DNA from 3 places in the Paenibacillus sp. GM2FR genome. Region 3 is predicted to be linked to each of the others. Evidence: predicted binding sites of a transcription regulator. Region 3 holds the regulator's gene; each other region holds the start of a gene.
The links. Region 3 encodes Rex, which represses fermentation and respiration genes when NADH is low (regulators of the CRP and FNR family bind a similar motif). Its sites were predicted from a motif close to TTGTGAAATATTTCACAA; they were not measured.
Positions count from the first base shown of each region.

Region 1: the regulator Rex is predicted to act here: its motif matches at 1,707-1,724, upstream of nadA (quinolinate synthase NadA).
Region 2: the regulator Rex is predicted to act here: its motif matches at 1,650-1,667, upstream of PAEVO_RS29155 (TorD/DmsD family molecular chaperone).

Region 1 covers NZ_MKZM01000015.1:16,048-20,377, forward strand. The annotation lists gene nadB (L-aspartate oxidase) at 1-654, opposite strand, end outside; gene nadA (quinolinate synthase NadA) at 693-1,631, opposite strand; gene ftsH (ATP-dependent zinc metalloprotease FtsH) at 1,861-3,936, opposite strand; gene hpt (hypoxanthine phosphoribosyltransferase) at 4,036-4,330, opposite strand, start outside.
Region 2 covers NZ_MKZM01000011.1:172,674-177,003, reverse strand. The annotation lists gene mobA (molybdenum cofactor guanylyltransferase) at 1-386, shown strand, start outside; gene moaA (GTP 3',8-cyclase MoaA) at 532-1,536, opposite strand; gene PAEVO_RS29155 (TorD/DmsD family molecular chaperone) at 1,878-2,555, shown strand; gene PAEVO_RS29150 (efflux RND transporter permease subunit) at 2,632-4,330, opposite strand, start outside.
Region 3 covers NZ_MKZM01000008.1:783,968-788,297, reverse strand. The annotation lists gene PAEVO_RS03860 (cell wall elongation regulator TseB-like domain-containing protein) at 1-138, opposite strand, end outside; gene PAEVO_RS03855 (amidohydrolase) at 170-1,471, opposite strand; gene PAEVO_RS03850 (redox-sensing transcriptional repressor Rex) at 1,446-2,111, opposite strand; gene dinG (ATP-dependent DNA helicase DinG) at 2,174-4,330, opposite strand, start outside.

The DNA of each region.
Region 1 (4,330 bases), on a different contig from region 3:
AGCAACCTCCGGATTGGTTGTATACCGGTACAATTGGCCGGCGCCGCCGGCACACATAACCGTCGCCCGTCCACGTACGAATACCCGTTTTCCGTCCGGCATTTGTACCAAAGCGCCATGACACTCTCCCTGCTCGGTAATCAGGTCAATGACAAAATGATCGTCCCACACCTCTATATTGTGAAGCATTTCAACCTGAATGGAAAGGGCACGCACAATTTCATACCCGGTAGCATCCCCGTTGGCATGAAGGATCCGGCGGTGACTGTGGGCGCCTTCTTGGGTCAGTGCGAGCTCGCCATTCTCCACATCAAACATCGTACCGAGTCGAATCAGCTCTTGAACGCCGACCGGACCCTCGTTTACAAGCACATCCACCGCGGCAGATGAACATAGACCCGCCCCTGCCAGGAGGGTGTCCTGACGGTGGTAGGCCGGAGAGTCATCCTCAGCTGTTACGGCTGCAATCCCTCCCTGCGCATAACGCGTGTTGCTTTCGAGCAGCGATTTTTTCGTAATCAGCAGTACATTCTGAGTCGCACTTGCCATGATCGCCGTATATAAACCCGCAATGCCTGAACCGATCACGATGACATCCGTCTGGACAACCGGAAGATCGTTCAGCTCAAAATCAATTAAATACTGCGGTATCACGATACCTCACCTGTCTTTTCACGAAAGAGTAGCGCATGCTACTTAACTTGTAACATGCGCTCTAATGAAGTTCTGGCTTTCTCTGCAACGATCGGCGGCACATAAATTTGCGGCTTCATCGTTTCCAACGCTTTAACCAGTTTTTTGAGGTTATTCACTTTCATATTCGGACACACCAGGAATTTCGTAGCGAAGTGGAACGATTTATCCGGGCTATCCAATCGAAGCTGATAACCGGTTCCGTCCTCCGTGCCCACGATAAACTCCTTGGCAGATGAATTTTTGCAATACTCTAGAATGGCGGTGGTACTCCCTACAAAATCCCCCATCGCAACAACCTCTGGACGGCATTCCGGATGCACCACAAATTCAGCATGAGGATATTTAGCCTTCATCTCGACGACATCCTTCACCGTCAGCATGTCATGCGTGTTACAGTACCCTTCCCAGATAATGAGCTTCTTGTCGGTATGCTGCTGAACATAATGTCCCAGGTTTTTATCAGGTACCCATATAATTTCATCCGAATCCACCGACTGAATCACTTTCACGGCATTGGATGAAGTACAGCAGATATCCGTTTCGGCTTTGATCTCAGCCGATGAATTGATGTACGTGACCACTTTTGCATTCGGATGCTGCGCTTTCAACTTTCGCAGTCCGTCAACGTTCACCATATCCGCCATTGGGCAACCGGCCCGCTCATCCGGTATAAGAACCGTCTTGCCCGGAGCCAGGATTTTGGCGCTCTCGCCCATAAAATGCACACCGCAAAATACGATAACCTCGGCATCCGTTTGTGCTGCCTTCTGCGCGAGCAGGAAGGAATCCCCCCGGAAATCAGCGACCTCTTGTATTTCATCCCGTTGATAATAATGTGCCAAAATGATTGCGTTACGTTCCTTCTTCAATTGCATTAATCGCTCACGCAGTTCACGGTTCTGTTCTGCCTTACGCTCCAGTGCCAAAGCTTCCATGATCGACCCTCTCCCTTTGTATAGTCCGGCGGTTCGCCGCTGATGACCATGTGACTTTCAGGATGGTTTCCACCTTTGTGAAAGGATGCGCATCCTTATTTAACAACTAATGTACACGTTCATTCTGCCCCCTGTCAATGTGATAGAAAGCACAAAAAGAACCGGAAAACGAATTATCGTTCTCCGGTTCTTCAATTTTATTCGGTATTCGAGCTTTTATCAGCGAATATTACGTTAAGCTGCTATTACCGTTGTCCGATCCGCCTGGAGGATCCTTGCGCTCGGAATCTTTGCGCTCTGGCCCTGGATCATTCGAATCCATCGGGTTATTCGGAATTTCTTCCGTGGAAGTCGGCTGCTCGCCGTCTTCTTTCCCTTGGATGCGAACTTTCACGTCGCCAATGTTGTCGATGATCGGTTCACCATTCTCGGAAGAACCTTCTCCTTCACCGTCGCCACTGCCGTTGCCTTCAGCTGATCCGGTCTCAATGAGATTCTTGATTTGCTCAAGCTCCAGCGTTTCCATCTCGAGGAGCGTGTTCGCAATCAGGTGAACCTCTTTGGCATGCTTATTCAGGATCTCTTTACATTTCTCATAGCAATCATTAATGAATCGCTGCATTTCCTGATCGATCTCATAAGCGATTTGATCACTATAGTTCTGCTCATGTCCGATATCACGTCCCAGGAACACTTGTCCTTGGGATGTACCGAACTGCATCGGTCCGAGCTTCTCACTCATACCGTATTCCACAACCATGCTGCGGATAATGCCTGTCGCTTGTTGGAAGTCACTGTAAGCGCCGGTCCCGATTTCACCGATGAACAGCTCCTCAGCAACACGCCCGCCAAGCAAACCGGTTACGCGATCCAGCAACTCCTGCTTCGTCACGAGCATCCGATCTTCCTTCGGCATCATAATGACATATCCACCGGCACGGCCACGAGGAATAATCGTTACCTTATGCACCGTATCCGCATGCTCGAGGAAATAACCCACAATCGTGTGGCCTGCTTCATGGTAAGCTACGATGCGTTTCTCGCGGTCACTGATCACGCGGCTGCGTTTCTCCGTACCGACGATAACACGGTCAATCGCCTCATCCACTTCTCGCATGGAGATATCTTTACGGTTGCGGCGAGCCGCAAGCAAGGCAGCCTCGTTCAGGAGATTCTCCAGATCAGCGCCTGTAAAACCGGTTGTACGTTTGGCGATGATGTCAAGTTTAACATCCTTCGTCAATGGTTTGTTGCGTGCATGAACCTTCAGTACGGCTTCACGGCCCTTCACATCCGGGCGATCTACGGTAATCTGACGGTCAAAACGTCCCGGACGAAGCAGCGCCGGGTCCAAAATGTCCGGGCGGTTGGTGGCAGCAACGATGATAATGCCTTCGTTCGCTCCGAAACCGTCCATCTCAACCAGCAACTGGTTGAGTGTCTGCTCACGCTCGTCATGACCGCCGCCAAGTCCGGCGCCACGCTGACGACCTACAGCATCAATTTCATCGATGAAAATGATACATGGTGCATTCTTCTTCGCGTTCTCGAACAAGTCACGTACACGAGAAGCACCGACACCGACAAACATCTCAACGAAGTCGGAACCGGAAATACTGAAGAACGGCACGCCTGCTTCACCGGCAACGGCACGAGCCAGGAGCGTCTTACCTGTTCCCGGAGGGCCGACAAGCAGAACGCCCTTCGGAATGCGAGCGCCAACCGTGTTGAACTTGCGCGGATCCTTCAAGAAGTCAACAACCTCAACAAGTTCCTGCTTCTCTTCATCTGCTCCGGCTACATCTTCAAATGTAATCCGTTTCTTCTCTTCATTATATAAGCGGGCTTTGCTCTTACCAAAGTTCATCACTTTGCCGCCGCCGCCTTGGGCCTGATTAAACAGGAAGAAGAACAGAACAAACATAATGATGAGCGGAATAAAGGATGAAAGCAATGTCAGCCAAATGCTTTGGCCTTCCATTGGCACCACGGACAGTTTGACATTGTTGCTCTCACTGGCTGCAGTCAGCTCTTGCATCGCTGCATCCGTGGCAGGAATATAGGTTGAGAAATTCTCCGATTTTTTCTCTTCGGAAATCTCCCTATACTTACCGGTCACCAGATAAGCGTAACCGTCAAATTGTACCGTCATTTCCTCTATGTTGTTAGCTTTGACTTCCTGCCGCAGTTGATTATAACTAGGGGCATCGGCTTGCTCGCCGCCATTAGTGACGAATTGTACTATGCCCACCACGACTAAAAATAGAATCAAATAAAAACCAGAATTCCGGATGAACCGACTCATCCCCTACCTCCTCTCAAGACACATAAGATATTTTACCACAGCCTGTCTGGCCATCTCAACAAAGGGCCCTCAACTGTGATAGCAGCCCATTGGCGCGGTTTAACTGCTGTAGATTTCCGGCTTCAAAATCCCGATGTAGGGGAGGTTCCGGTAATGCTCGGCATAATCGAGTCCGTATCCGACAACAAAAGCATCCGGCAGCACGAATCCGGTATAATCGGCCTGCAAATCCACCGTACGGCGTGCCGGCTTGTCAAACAGCGTGACGACGCACACCGAGTTTGCCTTGCGGCTCTTCAGAAGCTCAATCAAATGACTCAGCGTAAGACCACTGTCGATAATATCCTCCACAATCAACACATCCCTGCCTTCAACGGATGCGTCCAGATCTTTA
Region 2 (4,330 bases), on a different contig from region 3:
CGCTCAAGTCATCCCAAAGCACATGGAACATGGTTGCTGCGTGCGACATGCCCCATATCCATGAGCGTTTCCTTCGGGGACTACTGGATCTGGCGAACAAGCAGCACACAGCCGCCGCGGTCATCCCCGTTGTAGATGGTAGGGTGCATCCGCTGCTGGCGGCTTATCGCAAAGAAACCGCAGAAGGCCTTGAACGCAGGCTGATCAAGGGACAATTGCGCATGGTAGAGTGGGTGCAGGAGCTGGATGCCGTCTTCGTGCACGAGGAGCAATTAGAGGCAATGACGGGCCTTGATCCGCGCAGGATTTTATTTAATATGAACACGCCTGGGGAATACGAGGCAGCAGGCGGCCTGCTGAACTCGGACTTTCCTGAGGAACAATAGTAGAGTTTCTCATAGCAGCATCAAGGTGCAAAGGTTGATGAAACCGGTACTCATCCTAAAAAAATCCCCGCCATCTAAATGCTTGGCGGGGATTTTAATATAGATAAAACGACTGCCTTCGGCTATTATACGCACAGCAGATGGTTTATCCGCCGATCTGTGACATACGCCGGACGGTGGGGGTATGGCTTTGCGTTTTTTTCTCGAGCGCGAGCGCCATTTCATGATTCAGCGGTTTGGCGCCCAGCGCTTTGCGGAACAGGTTCGCCACCGCGGAAGGATCATCGACGACGCGGCGCACGTTAAATTCGTCGGACCAGTACAGGCAAGCTTTGATGTGGCCGTCAGCCGTCAGCCTGAGGCGGTTGCAGGAATCGCAGAAATGATCGCTGACCGGATGGATCAGACCGAAGGTTCCTGTAGCTCCAACCACCTTCATATTTTGTGAGGGCCCATTGCCGGATGGCCCCTGCTCTTCTTGAATGGTCCAACCCGCCTCCTGGCACACTTCGGATACCCGGCTCAGCGGCATATATGAATCTCGCCAGGCATCGGATGCTTGGCCGATCGGCATGTATTCAATAAAGCGGACATGAAGGGGACGATCGAGCGTCAGCGCGATAAAGTCGCGAATCTCGTCTTCGTTGAAGCCCTTCATTAACACCATGTTCAGTTTGATGGGATCCAGGCCGGCTTCATAAGCGGCTTCAATGCCTTCCAGCACTTTGCGCACTTGACCGCCGCGCGTGATGCGGGCGTATCGCTCCTCATGAAGCGAATCCAGGCTGATGTTGATTCGGGTAAGTCCCGCTTCCTTAAGCAGACGAGCTTTGGATGGGAGCATGATCCCGTTGGTGGTGAGGGAAATATCTTGAATTCCATCAATGGAAGCAATCATATGGACCAAGGACTCCAGATCCTTGCGCACCAGCGGCTCGCCGCCGGTAAGGCGTACTTTGGAGACGCCCATAGGGGCAAGGACGCGCATGATCGCTGCGATCTCTTCATAGCTCATAATCTGATCGTGAGGTTGGAATTCCACCCCTTCTTCCGGCATACAATAGACACAACGAAGATTGCATCGATCCGTCACTGAGATACGAATATAATCATGGACCCGACCGAAAGAATCTTTAAGCGGTTCGATCATGGAAATCCCCCTTTATAGCATGCATGGTCACATTGTAGCTATTCCCCGTACGGGAGTCAATGCACCTTTTGGGTCATGCCGGCAGGACAAGCTGCGGCAAAACGGCCATTGTTTTGTGAGAAGAATCACAGAAAACGCTTTCGGGATCCAGTATATTGAAGCTGTGGACAAAAGCTTTCTCCCCTTGAAAGCGAGTAGTGACATTCTAGATTTCCGAAAGTTTCCTGATTTTTCCGAAATTTTCGGAAATCATTTCAAACTGCTTTCATTAGACGTTCATCTAAGATATACTGTCAAGGATATCACATCCAACAAGAAAGGTTACCAATAGGAGGTTCGATATGGCGATATCACCTGTTCAAACTTTGGAGGTGCCTGACGTCTGTCACAGATGGCTTGAAAACCGGGGGACGGTCTACGAGCTGCTGATTGATTTTTTGGGCAATTGGCCCAGCTTGTCTATGATTGCGGAATGGAGCCGCGGAAGTGGAATTAGCAAGGCTGCGGAATGTTCGAAGGCCGGTACGGACCTGATGACATATTTATGTGGACGCTCACCTGAGGAATTGGTTCGGATTTGCGAATATGAAGGGGCGGAATACCGTCGATTGCTTCAGCAGTCCAAACAGCGTCAGGCGGCAGAGTCTCATTATACGAAGGATGGATGCGCTCAGGATTTAGCCGATTGTTATGCATCCGTCGGTGTTGCCTTTAATAAACTGCACGGCGAAGCGGACGATCATATAGCCATTGAACTGGAATTTATGACACTGCTTCATGACCGTATGCTGAACAATACGTATTGTGAACATAGCATGCTGCAATTGATGGAGGTTCAAGAGAAGTTTCTGGAGGAGCATCTGTTGTCATGGGTGCCATCTCTCTGCAAAGATTTGAAGGAATCCACGAAAAGTCCGCTGTATCAGTCGGTATTCAGTCTGCTGGAGGAGTTCCTCGCACAGGATCTGAACATGCTGAAGACGTGGAAGCATTCCAGGGAAGCTGTGCTGGTACATTAGCGAGCAAGACAACATCATCGTCATCAAAAAAAGCCCCGGTCTCCTAGTGTAGGAAGCCGGGGCTTTGGTGTTCTACTTAATCTTCGATTCTTTTCTTGCTGAACTTCATCAGGAACTCGTACACGATAGGTACCACTACGAGCGTGAGCAGCGTCGAACTGATCAGACCGCCGATAACCGTAATGCCGAGACCTTTCGAGATGATGCCTGCGCTGTTCTCCCAGCCGAATACGAGAGGCAGGAGAGCGCCGATGGTTGCGAGTGCCGTCATCAAGATTGGACGAAGACGGGTAGCCCCGGCTTCTAGCAGGGCTTCGCGGGTGCTCATTCCTTCGCGTTCCATATGGATCACGCGGTCGATCAATACAATCGCATTGGTCACGACGATACCGATCAGCATGAGTACGCCCATGAGTGCAGACACGTTCAATGTCTCGCCTGTGACGAGCAAGCCGATAATGGCTCCGATGACAATGAACGGCAGTGAGAACAGGATGGCGAACGGTGCGAGACCGCCACCGAATGTAACCACAAGCACAAAGTATACAATCGCAATGGCTGCCAGCATAGCGAGTCCAAGCTGTCCGAAGGTTTCGTTGATTTGCTCGGTGACGCCTCCGAACTGGACGGATACGCCGTCTGGAAGCTCAAGCTTGTTCACTTCAGTCTCCAGGTTGGTGGAGGCCGAACCAACATCGCTGGACAAGATATCGGCTGTGACGGTCACAACCATTTTCCCGTCGATGCGCATAATGGAATCTGGAGTCGTTCCTTTTTCCACCTTGGCCACATCTTTGATCGGTACTTCGATCCCGAGCGGAGAGGTGACGGTTTCGTTCTCGATTTCCTTAATGCTCTTATAGGTTTTGCTGTCCGTCTCAATGTAAACATTGTAAGTCTTGTCCTCAATTTTGACTTCGGTCAAGACCGGACGTTCCCGTACAGGAGCCAGCTTCATCGCGAGTTGTCCTGCTGTCAGGCCAAGGGAGCTTAGCTTCTCTTGGTCGGCAACCAGCGTATACTGCTCGAACGCATCGGACAAGCTGGTTTCTGCATTATCAAAGGTTGCGGTATCCTTGTTTGCGAGCTCTGCGATTTGATCAGCCACCGGCTTGATCTGCTCCAGAGAATCGCCAAAGACGTTAACCGTTAACTGGCTGCCGCCAAAGCCGCCGGCCGCCATGTCCATATTGGACCAAGTACCATCAGGTACTTCCTTAGCAAGATCCTCGACAAGCGCTTTTTTGACATCTTCGAAGTTTTTCGTGTCCGGGTCATACATAATATAGAACAATCCGGAATTGGCCGATCCCATGCCAAGCGGATTGCTGCCCCCGATGGAGTACTGCATCGTTTGCACGCCAGGCTGATCCAGGATCAATTTCTCTGCTTGTAATGCGCGTTCCTCTACATCCTCCAGCATGACGCCAGGTTCAGGGGAATATGTCACCATGGCATATTTGTCTTCCTGTTCAGGAATGAAGCTAACTCCAAGGTACTTCGTCAGGAACAAGCTTCCTGCCAATAATACGATGGCTGCCAGGAATGTAATGGCTTTGTGATTGAGCGTCCATTTCAGAATGGAACGATATCCGCGGGCCATTGCGCCCGGTTTCTCTGCATGATCATGTTTGTTCTTCAAGCCTTTGCGGAACAGGCTGTGCGCCATGGCGGGCACAAGCGTGATCGCCACGACCAGGGAAGCGAGCAGTGCGAAGACCATCGTCAATGCAAATGGCATGAACAGCTCTCCGACCATACCGCTGACCAGGGTA
Region 3 (4,330 bases):
CTGCTTGGCGGCAGCAATCGCCATTCTTTCTTCATTCCAAGTGTCTTTCATAACATATGAATAATAGAGCTGTAAACCAAGCAGTAACAGCAGCACGCCGGATACACTAAGCAAGATCCACTTCGTTTTTTTCTTCAAATCCGTCTTCCTCGCTCCCCTTGATTATTTCCTAGAGGGTTGTAAGACGCTCAAAGGCACGCTGCGCTTCCCGCCGGATACGTTCCTCATCGAGAGTAAGGCTCGCGCCATTCTTCACGACCTGCTTACCGTCAACCCATACATGCTCAACATCCTTCGCACTGGCGGAGTAGATAGCATGAGAAATATAATCCGTCTTCGGAAGGAAGTGCGCCTGATCCGTGTTCAGTGCGATCATATCTGCCTTCATTCCTACCGCAAGCGTACCGATATCCGCAAGGAAAGCTGACTTGGCACCATACTCTGTACCCATCCGAAGCGCTTCGGATGCAGGAATCGCGGTTGGATCCCCGCTTACTCCTTTATGGATCAGTGCCGCCAGGCGCATCTCTTCAAACATATCCAGATTATTATTGCTCGCAGGTCCATCGGTACCCAAAGACACGGTGACCCCGGCTTTCAGTAGTGCAGGCACGCGAGCGATGCCGCTGGCAAGCTTCAGATTGCTGCCTGGATTATGCGACACCATCACTTGATGCTTAGCCAGGATTTCGATTTCTTCATCGGTCAGATGGACGGCATGCGCAAGCAGCGTTGGACGGGAAAACATGCCAAGCTTCTCCAAATGGGCAACAGGGCGGAGTCCGTAATCATTTACATTCTGAGCGACTTCCGTTTCCGTTTCGGACATATGCGTATGCAAAGGCAGATTCAGATCATGGGATGCCTGAACGAATTTCTCGATGAAATCCGGCGGGCATGTGTAAGGTGCATGCGGCGAGATCATCGCCGTAATTCTTCCATCCGCCTTGCCATGCCAGTCTTTCGCGAATGCAACCGCCTCATCCAGCTTCTGCTGCTGCACCTCAGGCGGACATAATCCGATGACACCGCGTGTCAGTACGCCGCGCATTCCTGAGTCCTGCACAACCTTTGCAACCTGATCCATATGATCATACATATCCACAAACGTCGTGGTTCCGCCTTTGATCATCTCAAGCACGGAGAGTGAGGTTCCCCAGTACACATCGTCGGCCGTGAATTTGGCTTCCATCGGCCACATTTTTTCCTGAAGCCATACCTGCAGTGCCAGATCGTCGCCATAACCGCGGAGAAGCGACATCGCCGCATGTCCGTGCGTGTTCACCAATCCAGGCAGGAAAAACAGATGGGTTCCGTCGATAATTTCTGTTCCCTCTTGGACGGTTGGCTCTTCTTCACCCAGGTAGGTTATCCGGTCATTCTCCACAACCATATATCCGCGTAGCACGGACCTTCCTTTCTCTAGTACCGCAAACGTTCCGTTTTTAACCATCCACTTCGTTGTCGTCATGTGCTGTATCCTCCTTACCGTTATCCAAATAATAGGCCAAACTTTGCAAATCCGTAGTAAAATCAGCCGTATGAATCCGGATATGGGATGGAGCTTTCAGGATGGTCGGCGCAAAATTCAGAATAGCCTCGATGCCTGCGGCGATAAGCTGATTCGCTACATTTTGCGCTTCAAAATCCGGAACGGTGATAATCCCGATACGAATGCCGTACTCATGAACCGTCTTCTCCAGTTCCTCCATCGGCTGTACAACCAAATTGTTTATTTTCATACCAACTTTGGGAGAATACGAATCGAAAACCGCCACAATCTTCATATTGTCCTTCAGAAATGCATTGTAATTTGATAATGCATGTCCAAGATTACCGGCCCCAATCAATGCGACATTGATCTTCTGGTCCAGCTTTAGAATCTGGCGAATTTTCTCGATCAGATAAGATACGTCATATCCGATCCCTTTCCGTCCAAAATCACCGAAATACGCTAGGTCCTTACGAATTTGAGCAGGATTGAGGTCCAGTTTTTGTCCCAGTTCCTGGGAGGAAACCGTGGAGACCTCCCTTTTCTGAAGCTCATTCAAATAGCGCAAGTATACAGGTAATCTGCGGACCACGGCTTCCGAAATTTTTTCCGATTTCATGCATGCTCCCCCTAATAATAGGTTAATAACTACATTTCAATGTGATCGTTCATGGTTTCACTTTATTCAGCTTGGTTCTCTACGCCTGCCTCTTCCTGCAGCCATTCCGAAATTCGGGGAACAATCCCCTCGGTCGGCATGTGCTCCATCTTTGGTCCCGGCAAGGAATATAGGAAATATTTTCCGTAATAGGATTCAATGACCCGGGTATCGTAGACGATGACAATCCCCTTGTCTTGCGCTGTCCGTACCAGTCGGCCAAATCCCTGTTTGAAGCGAATGACGGCTTGCGGAACCGAAAGCTTCATGAAGGGGTTCTTCTTCTGCTGCTGCAGCAATTCGCTCTTGGCTTCAACCAAAGGGTGATTCGGCGGCTGGAACGGCAGCCGGACGATCGCAAGGCAAGTGAGCGCCTCACCGGGTATGTCAACCCCTTCCCAGAAGGAGCTGGTACCCAGCAGAACCGAGGCGCTGCTATCCTGGAATCTCCGGATTAACTTGGTACGGCTGGTTCCATCCATCCCTTGTCCCAGTACCGTAATATCGCTGGATGCCAGCGCCTCCTTCAAGGGCTCATGCACCTGACGCAGCATCCGGTACGAGGTGAACAGGACAAGCATACGTCCATGCGTAGCGATTGCCGTATCGGCCAATGATTGCACTAGTGTATTCACAAAGAGTGCATCCCCGACCGAGCCCTTCACGCTCGGAAAATCGCGCGGCACGACAAGGAGAGCCTGCTCCCTGTAATTAAACGGGGACGGCAGCAGAACCGTGTTCAGGTTGCCGCTATCTGCCGCTTCCTGTAGACCCAAATTCTCGATCATGAACTGGAACGATTTGTCCACCGACAAGGTCGCCGACGTCAGGATCACGCTTTGTTTCTTGTCAAAAAACAATTCCTTCAAGTGGGTGCTTACATCGACAGGCACCGCATAAAGCTGCAGCGATTTCCCGCGGAAATTGCCGTTAGCCTCCATCCAGTATACCGTGCCTTCATCATTCAGAGCCATGAAGGACCTCAGGTCCTCGCGGTGTGCGGCCAGGTCCTTAAACAGACCCGATAGGTCTGTTAACAGACTGTCGGCACTGTAATCGTCGAGATCTTCCTTCATTTCGGCGATCAGCTTGTCACCCTTGCGTACGACATCGCCCAGTATCACATGGATTTGATGTTCCAGCTCGGCAAGCGAATCCCAATCCTTCGGCTTCTTAAGAGGCGATAAGCGAAGCGAGAATTGACCGGCGTCTCCTGGAGATGCATCTCCGCGTTCCGGAAGCAGTCCGAACAATTGATCGCTGAGTCGATCCCAATTCTCTTTTACGGTGATCAGATCCGGATAAATCCGATCTATGATGGAAGACCACTCGACAGCCTTCTCATGGGATGAAACTTGCAGCAGCTGGCGAAGAGCCGGGAGCTGACCGCTGCGGTTGTCTTTGTACATACGGGTTAGCGTATGGACAACCGAAAAATATTTCATCTGCAAGCCAAGGTGCTTGCCGGCGACATCCTCCAGATGATGCGCTTCGTCGATGACGAGACGCTCATAACTCGGAAGCAGCTGGTGATTCGCTTTTACGTCGGTGAACAGCTTCGAATGGTTCGTAATGACAACATCCGCGATGCCCGCTTCATGCTTGGCTCTGTGATAGTAGCATTTGCGGAACCATGGGCAGGCACGCCCAAGGCAGGAATCCGAATCGCTGGAGATGGTCTCCCAGAAATCCCCCCCGCGGCCGCCAAGGTTCAGCTCCTCATCATCCCCGTTCTCCGTCTGGGTCAGCCAGACCAGCATCTGCGCCGCGGTGATCACATCTTCCTTCGGTGAATGAAAATCTCTTCTATTTATTTTATGTTCAAATTTTCTCAAACACAAATAATGGCCTCTTCCCTTGAAAATAGCCGCTTTAAACGGAAAAGGAACAACCTGGGTGAGCAGGGGAATATCCCGGTCACGCAGCTGTTCTTGAAGGTTGATCGTATGCGTGCTCACCATAACCTTCTGTTCCTGCTTCACGCTTTGATAAATCGACGGCAGCAAATACCCGAGGGATTTGCCTGTTCCCGTGCCGGCCTCGATTAATAAATGTTTATTGTTATCGAGTGCCTGCATCACTTCCTGGAACATCATGTCCTGGGCATCCCTGCTCTCGTAATGAGGCAGCGTTTCCTTCAGGCGTTCACGTACATCATTCATGTATTGCTCGAAGCTTAC